DNA from 3 places in the Streptosporangium sp. NPDC049046 genome. Region 2 is predicted to be linked to each of the others. Evidence: riboswitches for the same ligand, from Rfam matches in the RefSeq annotation. Region 2 holds a riboswitch; each other region holds the start of a gene.
What was found. A riboswitch is a leader RNA that binds a small molecule or an ion and turns the genes downstream of it on or off. The one in region 2 is predicted to bind S-adenosylmethionine.
Positions count from the first base shown of each region.

Region 1: another riboswitch for S-adenosylmethionine. It lies ahead of AB0B96_RS11975 (aminotransferase class V-fold PLP-dependent enzyme); the one in region 2 lies ahead of AB0B96_RS12935 (glutathione S-transferase C-terminal domain-containing protein).
Region 3: another riboswitch for S-adenosylmethionine. It lies ahead of thrC (threonine synthase); the one in region 2 lies ahead of AB0B96_RS12935 (glutathione S-transferase C-terminal domain-containing protein).

Region 1 covers NZ_JBEZEZ010000007.1:143,041-147,353, forward strand. Annotated here, with positions in the region: gene AB0B96_RS11965 (cytochrome P450) at 1-357, opposite strand, end outside; gene AB0B96_RS11970 (TerC family protein) at 377-1,324, opposite strand; SAM riboswitch class IV at 1,566-1,681, shown strand; gene AB0B96_RS11975 (aminotransferase class V-fold PLP-dependent enzyme) at 1,734-3,032, shown strand; gene AB0B96_RS11980 (NADH-quinone oxidoreductase subunit D) at 3,050-4,234, shown strand.
Region 2 covers NZ_JBEZEZ010000008.1:10,170-14,482, reverse strand. Annotated here, with positions in the region: gene AB0B96_RS12950 (ATP-binding cassette domain-containing protein) at 1-631, shown strand, start outside; gene AB0B96_RS12945 (ABC transporter permease) at 709-1,458, shown strand; gene AB0B96_RS12940 (DUF402 domain-containing protein) at 1,479-2,000, opposite strand; SAM riboswitch class IV at 2,053-2,165, shown strand; gene AB0B96_RS12935 (glutathione S-transferase C-terminal domain-containing protein) at 2,205-3,140, shown strand; gene AB0B96_RS12930 (FAD/NAD(P)-binding protein) at 3,137-4,313, shown strand, end outside.
Region 3 covers NZ_JBEZEZ010000033.1:63,749-68,061, reverse strand. Annotated here, with positions in the region: gene AB0B96_RS34100 (RNA polymerase sigma factor) at 1-226, shown strand, start outside; gene AB0B96_RS34095 (S1 family peptidase) at 456-2,000, shown strand; SAM riboswitch class I at 2,282-2,422, shown strand; gene thrC (threonine synthase) at 2,437-3,726, shown strand; gene AB0B96_RS34085 (MoaD/ThiS family protein) at 3,749-4,024, shown strand.

The sequences.
Region 1 (4,313 bases), on a different contig from region 2:
GCGGGCGATCTTGGGGCGGAGGGCCTGGACCATGCGGGGGGTGAACGCCTTCGAGACCAGCCGCCGGAGCCTGGTGTGCACCGGCGGCTCGACGTCGAGCATCCCTGCCCTGATCACCCGCCAGAACGGGTCCTGGAACTCGGGGTCGTCCGGCCTGCCGAGCTCCTGGTGCGAGGCCACGTGCAGGTAGGACCGGCCGAGCCTGCGGTCTCGCAGCAGCGCGTTGACGTCGGCGTGCCTCGCCACCAGCCATTGGCCGGTCGGCTCGAAGAAGCCGACCGGCCGCTCCCGCCTCAGCTCGTCGTAGACGTCGTAGGGGTGGGCGACGAATTCCGGATTCCAGGGATCAAAGCGCACGTAAACATCGTAATCCTGGTCAGGAGTCGGGCCGCTTGTCCGAATTTCCCTTTTCGGGTGATTCATCCACTTCGCCCGCAGGACCGGTCCGGCTCGCCGGAACCCCCTGAGGCACCGCGGCCGCCGACGCCTCCGAACCGGCCCGATGCGTAGGATCCACCGAGTCCTTCGGGTCCTTCCGGTCCGTGCCGTCCACCGAGTCCGTACGACCCGACTGGTCCTCGGCACCGTAGCGAGAACGCAGCTCGACCGGCTTACGCCTGCCCGCCTTGCCGCGCATCCGGATGTTCAGCAGCTCCACCAGCAGCGAGAACGCCATCGCGAAGTAGATGTAGCCCTTGGGGATGTGCTGCTCGAACCCCTCGGCGATGAGCACGACGCCGATCAGCACCAGGAAGGACAGGGCGAGCATCTTGATGCTCGGGTGCCGGTCCACGAAGCGGCTGATCGGCCCGGAGGCGATCAGCATCACGATGACCGAGACGATGACGGCCGCGATCATGACGCCCAGCTCGTCGACCATGCCGACCGCGGTGATCACCGAGTCGAGCGAGAAGACGACGTCGAGGATCATGATCTGGATGATCACCGAGGTGAAGGACGCCGACACCTTGCCCTCGGAGTGGTGGGAGTCCCCCTCCAGGCTGCTGTGCATCTCGTGGACGCTCTTGCCCAGCAGGAACAGGCCTCCGAGTATCAGGATCAGGTCGCGCCCCGATATCCCCTGCCCGAAGACCTCGAACATCGGCGTCGTGAGCCTCACCACCCACGACAGCGCGAACAACAGGAGCAGACGGCTGAGCAGGGCGACGGAAATACCGATCTTGCGTGCCCTGTCACGCTGCGCGGGCGGGAGCTTGCCCACCAGGATCGAGATGAAGATGATGTTGTCGATCCCCAGGACGATCTCCAGGGCGACAAGGGTGAAAAAACCTATCCATATCTCGGGGTTGGTCACCCAATCCATGGCCTTCTCCTTCTTCGGCCGATTTCTTCGGCCAACGCTCGAACGCGCGATCATCCAGCCGGCTGAACCTTCTTCGGCTGACTCCAGGACGACCGGGAAAGGCCCCGAGTTCCTTCCTTTCATCACAACTCGCCGTCAATTCGCCGGACGCGCCCAGGCGCCCGCTCCTGCCCCGGATACCGGGACGATCACCTTTCGGACTTGCGGGCCACCGCGGGACGTCGGTTATAGTGCCTCCGTAGGTCATGAGTGCCAGTGACAAGCCCCGGCTCGCTGGCCGGCAACCCTCGCGTCCGCGGCGGGGTGCCCCGGGTGAGGACCTGGTCCGGCACGAGGTGTGCCGGGCAAGCGCGGGCTCCAGGCACCTATGCCATGGGTTGGGGTCCGATGACCTCGAAGGAGCCATGGCGTGTCCACCCTCACGATCAGCACCCCCGCCACCCCGGCCACCACCGCCGTCCCCGAGACCCGCGCGTCCGGTGACCGGCCGATCCCGGCCGTGCTCGGCTCGGACCTGGAGGTCCCGGTCAGGGGCGGCAGGCTCGTCCGCTACGCCAACCTCGACTACGCCGCGAGCGCCCCCTGTCTGGAGCCGGTGAGCGCCGCCGTCGCCGCCGCGCTCCCGGCCTACTCCAGCGTCCACCGCGGCGCCGGGTACGCGTCCCAGCTGACCACGGCCCGCTACGAGCAGGCCAGGCACACGGTGCGGGCCTTCGTGGGCGCCCGCCCTGACGACTCGGTGATCTTCACCCGCAACACCACGGACGCGACCAACCTGCTGGCCCGTAGCCTGCCCGAGGGCACCACCACCGTGGTCTTCGACACCGAGCACCACGCCTCGCTGCTCCCCTGGGAGCGGGTCGTGCGGCTCGCGGCCCCCGCCTTCCCCGGCGAGGCCGTCCGCGCCGTCGACGACGCCCTCGCCTCGATCGACGGCCCCAAGCTGCTCGTCGTGACCGCCGCCTCCAACGTCACCGGGGAGCTGTGGCCGATCGCGGCGCTCGCCCACATCGCCCACCGCCACGGTGCCCGCGTCCTCGTCGACGCCGCGCAGCTCGTCCCGCACCGCCGCCTCAACCTGACGGCCCTCGACCTGGACTACGTGGTCTTCTCCGGCCACAAGCTCTACGCGCCGTTCGGCACGGGCGCGCTGATCGGCCGTTCCGACTGGCTCGCCGACGCCGAGCCGTACCTGCGGGGCGGCGGGGCGGTGAAGGCCGTGAACGACGACGACACCGAGTGGCACGACGACCCCGAGGCGCGGCACGAGGCCGGAACCCCGAACGTGCTGGGCGCCATCGCGCTCGCCGCGGCCTGCGACGCGCTGTCCGCCACCGGCTGGACCCCACTGGTCCGCGAGGAGGAGCACCTCCTCCGGCGCCTGAGGGCGGGCCTCGCAGCTGTCCCCGGCGTCCACGAGCTGTCCCTGTGGGGCCCGGACCACCCGCGCGTCGGCATCGTCTCCTTCGTGGTGGACGGCTTCACCGCCCGCGAGGTCGCCGAGGCCCTGTCCGGCGACTACGGCATCGGGGTCCGCGACGGCAAGTTCTGCGCCCACCCCTTCGTACGGCACCTGCTGGGCGCCAAGGACGGCGGCTGCGACGACGTCACCGCCTCCGCCGTCCGCGCTTCCATCGGCATCGGTACCACCTCCGAGCACGTCGACCGACTGATCGGCGCCCTGCGGGATCTTGCCTCGCGCGGCTGACGTGACAGCATGGCCCTATGACTGAAGGCGCGCGCCGTGAGCTGAGCGTGGGGATGGGGGCTGGAGCCGAGGCCGTACGGGGGGCGGACGGCAAGGACCTCGCGACCGAGGACATGGTCCTCAACATCGGGCCGCAGCACCCGTCCACGCACGGTGTGCTGCGGCTGCGGCTCACGCTGGACGGGGAGCGGATCAGCTCCGCCGAGCCGATCGTGGGCTACATGCACCGGGGCGCCGAGAAGCTCTTCGAGGTGCGTGACTACCGGCAGATCATCGTGCTGGCGAACCGGCACGACTGGCTGTCGGCGTTCGCCAACGAGCTGGGCGTCGTGCTCGCGGTGGAGCGGATGCTCGGCATGGAGGTGCCGGCGAGGGCGGTCTGGACGCGCACGCTGATGGCCGAGCTCAACCGGGTGCTCAGCCACCTGATGTTCCTCGGCTCCTACCCGCTGGAGCTCGGCGCGATCACCCCGGTCTTCTACGCGTTCCGGGAGCGCGAGACCCTCCAGGCCGTGATGGAGGAGATCTCCGGCGGGCGCATGCACTACATGTTCAACCGGGTCGGCGGCCTCAAGGAGGAGATCCCCGCGGGGTGGACGGGCCGGGTCGCCCAGGCCGTGGCCGACGTGCGGCGGCGACTGCCCGACATCGAGAACCTCATCGCCGGCAACGAGATCTTCCTCGCCCGCACGCGCGGGGTGGGCGTCCTCGACCGCGAGACGATCATGCAGTACGGCGTGAGCGGCCCGATCGCCCGCGCCTCCGGCGTCGACCTCGACCTGCGCAGGGACGAGCCGTACCTCGCCTACGGCGAGGTGCCGGTGAAGGTCGTCACCCGGTCGGCGGGAGACTGCCACGCCCGGTTCGAGGTGCTGCTCGAACAGGTGAAGGTCTCCCTCGACCTGGCCGACGCCTGCGTGGAGCGGCTCCTCGACCTGCCCCCGGGGCCGGTCAACCAGCGTCTGCCCAAGGTGTTGAAGGTGCCCGAGGGCCACACCTACGCCTGGACGGAGAGCCCGCTGGGCCTCAACGGCTACTACCTGGTCTCGCGCGGGGAGAAGACGCCGTGGCGGATGAAGCTCCGCTCGGCCTCCTTCAACAACGTCCAGGTGCTGCGCGAGATGCTCCCCGGCCACCTGGTCTCGGACATGGTCGCCATTTTGGGCTCGATGTTCTTCGTCGTCGGCGACATCGACAAGTAAGGCACGGTTGCAACCGCATGATCGAATCCGGCGGAGACCAGGAGAGGGCGACCCCTGTACCCTCCACACCTCTTCCCGC
Region 2 (4,313 bases):
GGCCCGCCGCAGGGCGGCCGAGCTCCTGGAGCGGTTCGACCTGGTAGAGGCGGGAAAGCGGCGGGTCGGCACGTACTCGGGTGGTATGTGGCGACGCCTGGACCTGGCTGCCGGGCTCGTCGGCGCACCATCGGTGATCTTTCTCGACGAGCCGACGACCGGGCTCGACGTGCGGAGCAGGCAGGCGATGTGGGAGGTGATCACCCGCCTCGCCGACTCGGGGACGACGGTCTTCCTCACCACCCAGTACCTGGAGGAGGCCGACAGCCTCGCCGGCAGGATCGCGCTGCTCGACGGCGGACGGGTGGTGGCGGAGGGCACCGCCGACGAGCTCAAGGCGAGGGTCGCCGCCTGGCGGCTGAACCTCGTACTGGCCGACGCCGGCTCGTTCGCCGAGGTGACGCGCCTGCTCGGTGCGCGTGCCGTGCACGCCGATCCCGCCAGGCTCACCGTCGAGGCGGCCACCGACGGGAGCGCCGCGCAGATCCGCGCCCTGCTGGACGAGGTGGATCCCGGGCGTTCCGCGGTCGAGAGGTTCACCGTGCGAGGCGCCACGCTCGACGACGCGTTCCTCGCCCTGACGGACAACCTGACGGACAATCCGACGGACAAGGAGCGGGCCGGTGTCTGACCTCACGGTGATGGACGTCTCGACAAGCGAGGAGCGGCGAGTGTCCGGTCCCGTGGTCGAGTGCGGGGGGCGGGCCGGTGTCTGAGCTCGTCGCCTGGCCGGTCATGACCGACCGCGCCGTCCGCCTGTCGCTGCGCAACCTCGACGCGCTGATCACCTCGTTCCTGTTGCCCGTCATGATCATGCTGATGTTCGTCTACCTGTTCGGCGGCGCGATCCAGACCGGCACCGACTACGTCACCTACGCCGTCCCCGGCGTCCTCGTCATGTGCGCCTCCTACGGCGCCTCCCTGACCGCGGTCGCCGTCAGCCAGGACATGAGCCGGGGGATCGTCGACAGGTTCAGGTCGATGGACATCGGGGGGGCGGCGTTCCTGGGCGGGCACGTGGCCGCCAGCACCGTGCGCAACCTCACCTCGCTCGTCATCGTGTTCGTCGTCGCCTTCCTGCTCGGTTTCCGGGCGGACGCGGACCTGGCGGGCTGGGCCGCGGCGGCGGGCATCCTGGTGGTGTTCGTCCTGGCCGTCTCCGCGGTCTCCGCCGTGGTCGGCCTGCTGGCCAGGACGCCGGAGGCCGCGGGCGGCTTCACCTTCGCGGTGATGTTCCTGCCCTACCCGAGCAGCGCCTTCGTCCCGGTCCACACCATGCCCGCGTGGCTGCACGGGTTCGCGGAGAACCAGCCGGCCACGCCGATCATCGAGTCCGTGCGCGGCCTGCTGCTCGACACGCCCGTGGGGAGCGACCCGTGGAAGGCGCTGGCCTGGTGCGGCGGTTTCCTGCTGGTCTCGGCGCTGCTGTCCGGCAGGTTGTTCCGTAACCGCGCCTGAGGTGGCCGGAGGGGACGCGCTCAGCTGACCAGGGTGAGCCAGTGCGGCGCGTCCCCGAAGGGGGCGGTGCGGGTGGTGACCGCCTCCATCAGCCAGGCGGCCGAGGCGCGGGCGCTCTCGACCACGTCGGGCGGGTAGGCGTACCTGACCCGGTGCTCCTCGAACTCGTCCTCGTCGTCCAGGAAGACCCGGCTCCGGCGGCCCTTCAGCAGGTTCTCGCGGACCCTGATCACGTCGAGGTCGAGGTCGATCATGGTGACCTGGCCGTCGCTCCACCGCGGCACCGTGGAGATGTCGCAGTAGATCTCGTGCTTGTGCGGTGCCGTGTTGAACGCGGCCGTCCACCAGGCGTCGCGGGGGAAGAGCATCACGAACGGATGCGGCCAGGCGACCGCGGGGCCGTCGCCCTTGTGGCCGCTGGAGTTGGCCACGCAGCCCGTCCACACCCCGTGCTCGTCCTCGCCGAGCAGCAGGCCGCGGTGGTGCCAGTGCAGTGACCCGTCGTACTTGCGGTAGACCACGTTCACGCTCTCATAGGACATTCCCCGACATTAAGGCTTGACAGAGATCTATGTATTTCCTACCTTCTAAATAGGTTAAGAGTGTCAGTGCGAAGCCCCGGCTGGCTGACCGGCAACCCTCGCACCGCGGCGGGGTGCCCCCGGGGGAGACCAGGCGGCACGGTGGGCGTGCCGCAAGCGCGGACCCCCTCACCGGGGTCACCACGACATGTCCGGGAGCGCCAGATGCCGAAGAGCAGCACACTGAACCACGCGAGCCCCGTCGACCTCGACACCCACGGCCACTACCGGCCCGGTGGCAGGCCCGGCCTGCGCTACCCCTTCACCGGGCGGATCGGCACGACCGCCTTTCCCGCCGAGCCGGGGCGCTACCACCTCTACGTCGCGGCCGTCTGTCCGTACGCGCAGCGCGCCGCCATCGTGCGCTCCCTCAAGGGACTCCAGGACGTGGTCTCGCTCTCCTACGTCGACGACGAGCGCGACGGACGCGGGTGGGCCTTCCGTGAGCGGCGCGGGGCCGACCCGGTCAACGGCTTCACCACCCTGCGGCAGGCGTACGAGACGACCGAGCCCGGCTTCGACGGGCACGTCTCCGTACCGGTCCTGTGGGACAGGACGAGCGGCCGCATCGTCAGCAACAACTTCCCCGACATCACGATCGACCTCGCCACCCGGTTCGGCGGCGACCCAGAGGCCGACCTCTACCCCGAGGAGCTCAGGCCGGAGATCGACGAGCTCAACACGAGGATCTACGAGATCGTCAACACGGCGGCGGGCCGCGTGGCGTCGGCCGCCACCGAGACCGCGTACACCGAGGCGCGCGCAGAGGTGATCGCCTTCCTGGACGAGCTGGACGACCGGCTGACCGACCGCAGGTACCTGTTCGGCTCGGGGATAACCGAGGCGGACGTACGGCTCTGGCCGACCCTGCTCCGCTTCGACCTGAGCGACAACCCGGCGGCCAGGATCAGCGAGCGCCCGCTGACCGTCTTCACCAACCTGTGGGCCTACGCCAGGGACCTGTACGCCCACCCCGCCTTCCGCGAGAACACCGACTTCACCGTCATCTCCCCCTTCCGCGGCGAGACCGACCCCTGGCGTGTCCCGGTCGAGCCGCTGTACGCCGACTGGGACGAGCCGCACCGCAGAGCCGCCGTATGAGCGCCTCGATCGCCGTCGTCGGCGCGGGACCGACGGGCACCTGCCTGGTGGAGCGGATCTGCGCCAACGCCGCCGACCTGCTCGGCTGGCCGTCGCTGGACGTCCACGTGATCGACCCCCACCCGCCGGGCGGCGGGCGCGTCTGGCGGCGCGACCAGCCGGACCTGCTCTGGATGAACTCCACCGCGGCCGACGTGACGCTCTTCACCGACGAGTCGGTGCGGTGCGAGGGACCGATCCGCCCTGGTCCCACGCTGGCCGAATGGCTCGGCGGAGACCCCGGCAGGTTCGCCACCCGCCCCGCGCAGAGCGGCTACCTCTCCCACGTCTTCCGCCACACGGTGGCGACCGCGCCGCGCGGCGTCCGGGTGCACGTGCACGCCACCCGCGCCGTCGACCTCGCCGACGTCCCCGGCGGCCAGGCGGTGAAGCTGGAGAACGGCGGGACGATCGAGGTCGACGCGGTGATCCTCGCCCAGGGACACGGCGACGTGACCCCGACGAGCGAGGAGGGCACGCTGGCCCGCCTCGCCACACGTACGGGGCTGCGCTATCTACCCACCGGCTACGCGGCGGACCTCGACCTGGACGGCATCCCCGCGAGGGAGCCGGTGATCGTACGGGGGATGGGGCTCGCCTTCGTCGACCTGATGGTGCTGCTCACCTCGGGCCGGGGCGGCCGGTTCGTCCGCGAGTACGACGGGGAGCTCGTCTACCTGCCCAGCGGGCAGGAGCCTCTCCTGCACGTGGGTTCGCGGCGCGGGGTGCCGTACCACTCCAAGACCGGCTACTCCTTCAAGGGCGCCCGCCCGCCGGTGCCGCGCTTCCTCACCCGCGAGGCGCTGGGCGAGGGACCGTGGGACTTCCGCAGGGACGTGTGGCCCCTGGTCGCCAAGGAACTGGCCTTCGCGTACTACCACGAGCTCATCACCGCCCACCCCAAGCGCGTCAAGCTGGGCTGGGAGGAGTTCGAGGAGGGCTTCGCGGCCGAGGAGTGGCGCAGCCTCGGGATGCGAAAGCTGATCCGCCAGGCCGTGCCCCGGCACCCGGACCGGCTCGACTTCGACCGGCTCGACCGGCCGCTGGACGGCATCCGGTTCGGCGACCACGCGGGCCTGCAGAAGTGGATGCACGGCTATCTCGCCGTCGACCTGGAACGGCGCTCCGACCCCA
Region 3 (4,313 bases), on a different contig from region 2:
GGTGAGCGTGATCGCCGGGTCCCGGCTGGACCTGCTCGACGCGATGGAGGCGCTGGAGGCCGAGAAGCCGGAGCTCGCCCAGGCGCTGGTGCTGCGTGACATCTGCCAGCTCGACTACAACGAGGTGGCCGAGCAGCTCAGGATTCCGCTGGGCACCGCGAAGTCGCGCATCCACCAGGCGCGCAAATACGTCCAGGGCGCCCTGGGCGACGCCTACGGCTTCTGATCCCGATCCCGGCCGCCCGGTTCGGGAAGGGTGCCCTGGTTTCTGAGAGGGCGGGTGGTTCGGAGGGGCGGGGTGGCCGATGGGAATTGTTCGCGAACACCTTCCGCGTGGCGCGCGGCTCCGGTCGCCTTGCCTGACCTAGAGTGGCGTTGCCCGCGTCACGTGATCAATTGGTGACATGTGGTGGTCTCCCCTCGTGCTTCACAGGCAAAGGTCGAGGAGAATCCACATGTCCCGCAGACACGCCCTCATCGCATCATGCGCCCTGACCGCCGTCACGCTCACCTTGGCCGCCGTGCCGGCCGGTGCCGAACGCCGGGTGGCGGACGCCCCGGTCGCTCACGCCGTCCCGTCCGCCGACGCGGCCGTGCCGGTCGCCTCGGCCACGCTGAAACCGCCGCCTGGCATGGTGAGGGCGCTCGCGCGCGACCTCCGCCTCACCCTCGCCGAGGCCAGTGAGCGCCTGGCGAACGAGGCACGCTTCGCCCCGATCGCGGAGCAGCTGGTCAGGAGGCTCGGTCCCCGTCTCGGCGGCGTCTGGCTCCGGGGAGCCACCGCGAACAATCTGGTGACGGCCACCACCAGTGCCACCGACATTCCCTCGATCCTCGCGGCGGGTTCCGAGGCCGAGGTCGTCTCCAGGCCGCTGGCGGAGCTCGCCGCGATCCAGACCAGGCTCGACGCCGCCAATACCTCGGCGCTCGTGTCGAGTACTCGCTTCATCGACGTGAAGAGGAACAAGGTGATCGTCCTCTCGCCGAAGCCCGACGCGGCCGAGAGCTTCGTCGAGAGCACCGACGTGGACAGGGACGCGGTGATCGTGCTGACCTCCAGCGAGACCCCCTTGCCCCTGTACGACCTGGTGGGCGGCAACGCCTACTACATCGGCACCTCGGAGCGCTGTTCGATCGGCTTCCCCGTGTTCAAGGGCACCCAGCCGGGCTTCGTGAGCGCGGGCCACTGCGGAAAGCCCGGCGACACCACCACCGGCTTCAACCGAGCCCCTCAAGGCGTCTTCCAGGGATCCACCTTCCCCGGCAACGACTACTCCTGGGTCGCGGTCAACGCCGACTGGACGCCCACCCCGGCGGTGGACAACGGCGAGGGCGGCACCGTACCCGTAGCCGGCGCCCGGGTCGCCATCGAGGGGGCCTCGGTCTGCCGGTCCGGCTCCACCACCGAGTGGCACTGCGGCCTCATCCAGCAGCGCGGCGCCAGTGTCACCTACCCTCAGGGCACCGTCTCGGGAGTGACCCGCACCAGTGTCTGCGCCGAACCCGGAGACTCCGGCGGCTCCTTCATCTCCGTCGACCAGGCCCAGGGCGTCACCTCCGGTGGCTCCGGCAACTGCGATGAAGGCGGCACCACCTACTTCCAGCCGATCGGCCCGATACTCAGCACCTACGGCCTGACCCTGAAGACCACCACCGGGGGCGGTTCGACGCCGCCGCCGGTCGCGGGAGGCTGCACCGGTTTCCCGAACATCTACACCGGTACCCTCGCCGACGGCGCGTCCGCCTACCAGCCGAAGGGGCGTTACTACAGGTCGACCGCGGGGGGCGTCCACGCCGGTTGCCTGGCCGGCGCCGACGGCGTCGATTTCGACCTGTATCTGCAGAAGTGGAACGGCAGAAGCTGGGCGGTCGTCGCCACCTCGGACGGTCCGGGGCCCGACGAGAGCATCTCCTACACCGGCACGCCCGGCTACTACCGCTACCGGGTGGTCTCCTCGTCCGGCGCCGGCGCGTACACCCTGAGGTTCAAGGTGCCGTGACCGCCCGCCGGACGCCGCTCGCGGGGCGCGTCCGGCGACGACCGGAAGGGGTGAGGCCCCCGCAGGGCGGACGATCACCGAGGATCGTCCGTCCGGCGGGGGCCTCACCTGTCCTTTCACCTGTTTTTCCAGCCACGCCGCCTGTCTCGGGGGCGGAGGAACGGATCCGGCTGTCCGCTGGATAACACGCCTTATCTCGCACAGTGAGACATGAAGTCAGGAGGGCGGCAGGGCGGGGTAGAGTGCTCAAGACCTGCGCGTCAGGTTTCCAACTGAATATCTGCTCATCCAGAGGGGTGGAGGGACCGGCCCTGCGAAGCCCCGGCAACCATCCCGGTTCACGACCCGTGATCTGAACGAGGTCGACCGGGACAGGTGCCAATTCCGGTCTGTGACCAGGGTGGTCCAGACGAAGATGAGGGAAAGGCCTCGCTTCATGGCGCTCGCAACCACTGAGAACACCACCTCCTCCGCTCGTGCCGACGGCGCGCGCGACCGGCGCTTCGGCCCCGCCGTGGCGCTGTCCTGCCGGGAGTGCGGTGCCCGCTACGACCTCGGCCCCAGCTTCGCGTGTACCGAGTGTTTCGGGCCCCTTGAGATCGCGTACGACTTCGGGCGGGTGACCCGGGAGCGGATCGCCGAGGGGCCGACCAACATCTGGCGCTACCGCTCGCTGCTGCCCGTCCCCGAGGACGTGGCCGCCAAGCCCAACATGGCACCCGGCTGGACCAAGCTCGTCAACGCCGGCAACCTCGCCCGCGAGCTGGGCATCCGCTCGCTGCACGTGAAGGACGACTCCGGCAACCCCACCCACTCCTTCAAGGACCGCGTGGTGGCCATCGCCGTCGAGGCGGCACGCAACTTCGGCTTCCACACCCTCTCCTGCTCCTCCACCGGCAACCTGGCCGGCGCCGTGACCGCCGCCGCCGCGCGGGCCGGGCTGGACGCCTGCGTGTTCATCCCCTCCGACCTGGAGCAGGCCAAGATCGTGATGGCCTCCGTGTACGGCGGCAGGCTCATCGGCATCGAGGGCACCTACGACGACGTGAACCGCTTCTGCTCCGAGCTCATCGGCGACGAGCTGGGCGACCAGTGGGGCTTCGTCAACGTCAACCTCCGCCCGTACTACGCGGAGGGTTCCAAGACGCTCGCCTACGAGATCGCCGAGCAGCTCGGCTGGCGCCTTCCCGACCAGATCGTCATTCCGGTCGCCTCCGGCTCGCAGCTCACGAAGATCGACAAGGGCTTCAAGGAGCTGATCGCGCTCGGCCTGGTCGAGGACAGGCCGTACAAGATCTTCGCCGCCCAGGCCGAGGGGTGCTCCCCGGTCTCCTCCGCCTACAAGGCGGGCCACGACGTGATCCGGCCGGTCAAGCCGGACACGATCGCCAAGTCGCTCGCGATCGGTAACCCGGCCGACGGACCGTACGTCCTGGACATCGCCCGCCGCACCGGCGGCGCGGTCGAGGACGTCACCGACGCCGAGATCGTCGACTCGATCCGGCTGCTGGCGAGGGCCGAGGGCATCTTCGCCGAGACGGCGGGAGGCGTCGTCGTCGGGGTGCTGCGCAAGCTGGTCGCCTCGGGCACGCTCGACCCCGACGCCGAGACCGTGGTCCTCAACACCGGCGACGGTCTCAAGACCCTGGACGCGGTGGCCGCGGAGGCGCGCCCGACCGCAGTGATTCGACCCTCTCTTGACGCATTCCGTGCGGCTATCGCCTAGAAATCGTGAAAGGTACTGAATTATGAGCGTTTCTGTGCGGATTCCGACGATTCTCCGGACTTACACCGATGGTGCCGCCGAGGTGAACGGAGAAGGCGAGACCCTGCGCGATGTTCTTCAGAAGCTCGACGCGGACTTCCCGGGGATCGGTGCCCGGATTCTCGATGAATCGGGAAAGATCCGACGTTTTGTCAATGTCTACGTGGGGGATGAGGACGTCCGTTTCGCCGACAACCTCGACACGGCGACGCCCTCCGGTGTTCAGATCTCCATCATCCCGGCGGTGGCCGGAGGCTGACTCCTCCGCCCTGACGCGGCCCTGACCGCCTCGCGTCGCACCGCGTCATCCCCAGGGGCACCCGCGAATCCACGGCACCCGCCCGGCTCCGGCCGGGCGGGTGCCGTGTTTTATGACAGAAGCTCATATTTGCCGCGTACACGAATAATGTAACCCCTGACTAACCAGCAGTGATGATGAAACTTTCTCCTCGTGATAAAAGCTCTCGTAAAGAGGTAGTTTGGTGCTTGACTCTGTTGCCCGACCGCTTCCCACAGGTATGGTCGGAACGATCGACGTGGCGAAGTCC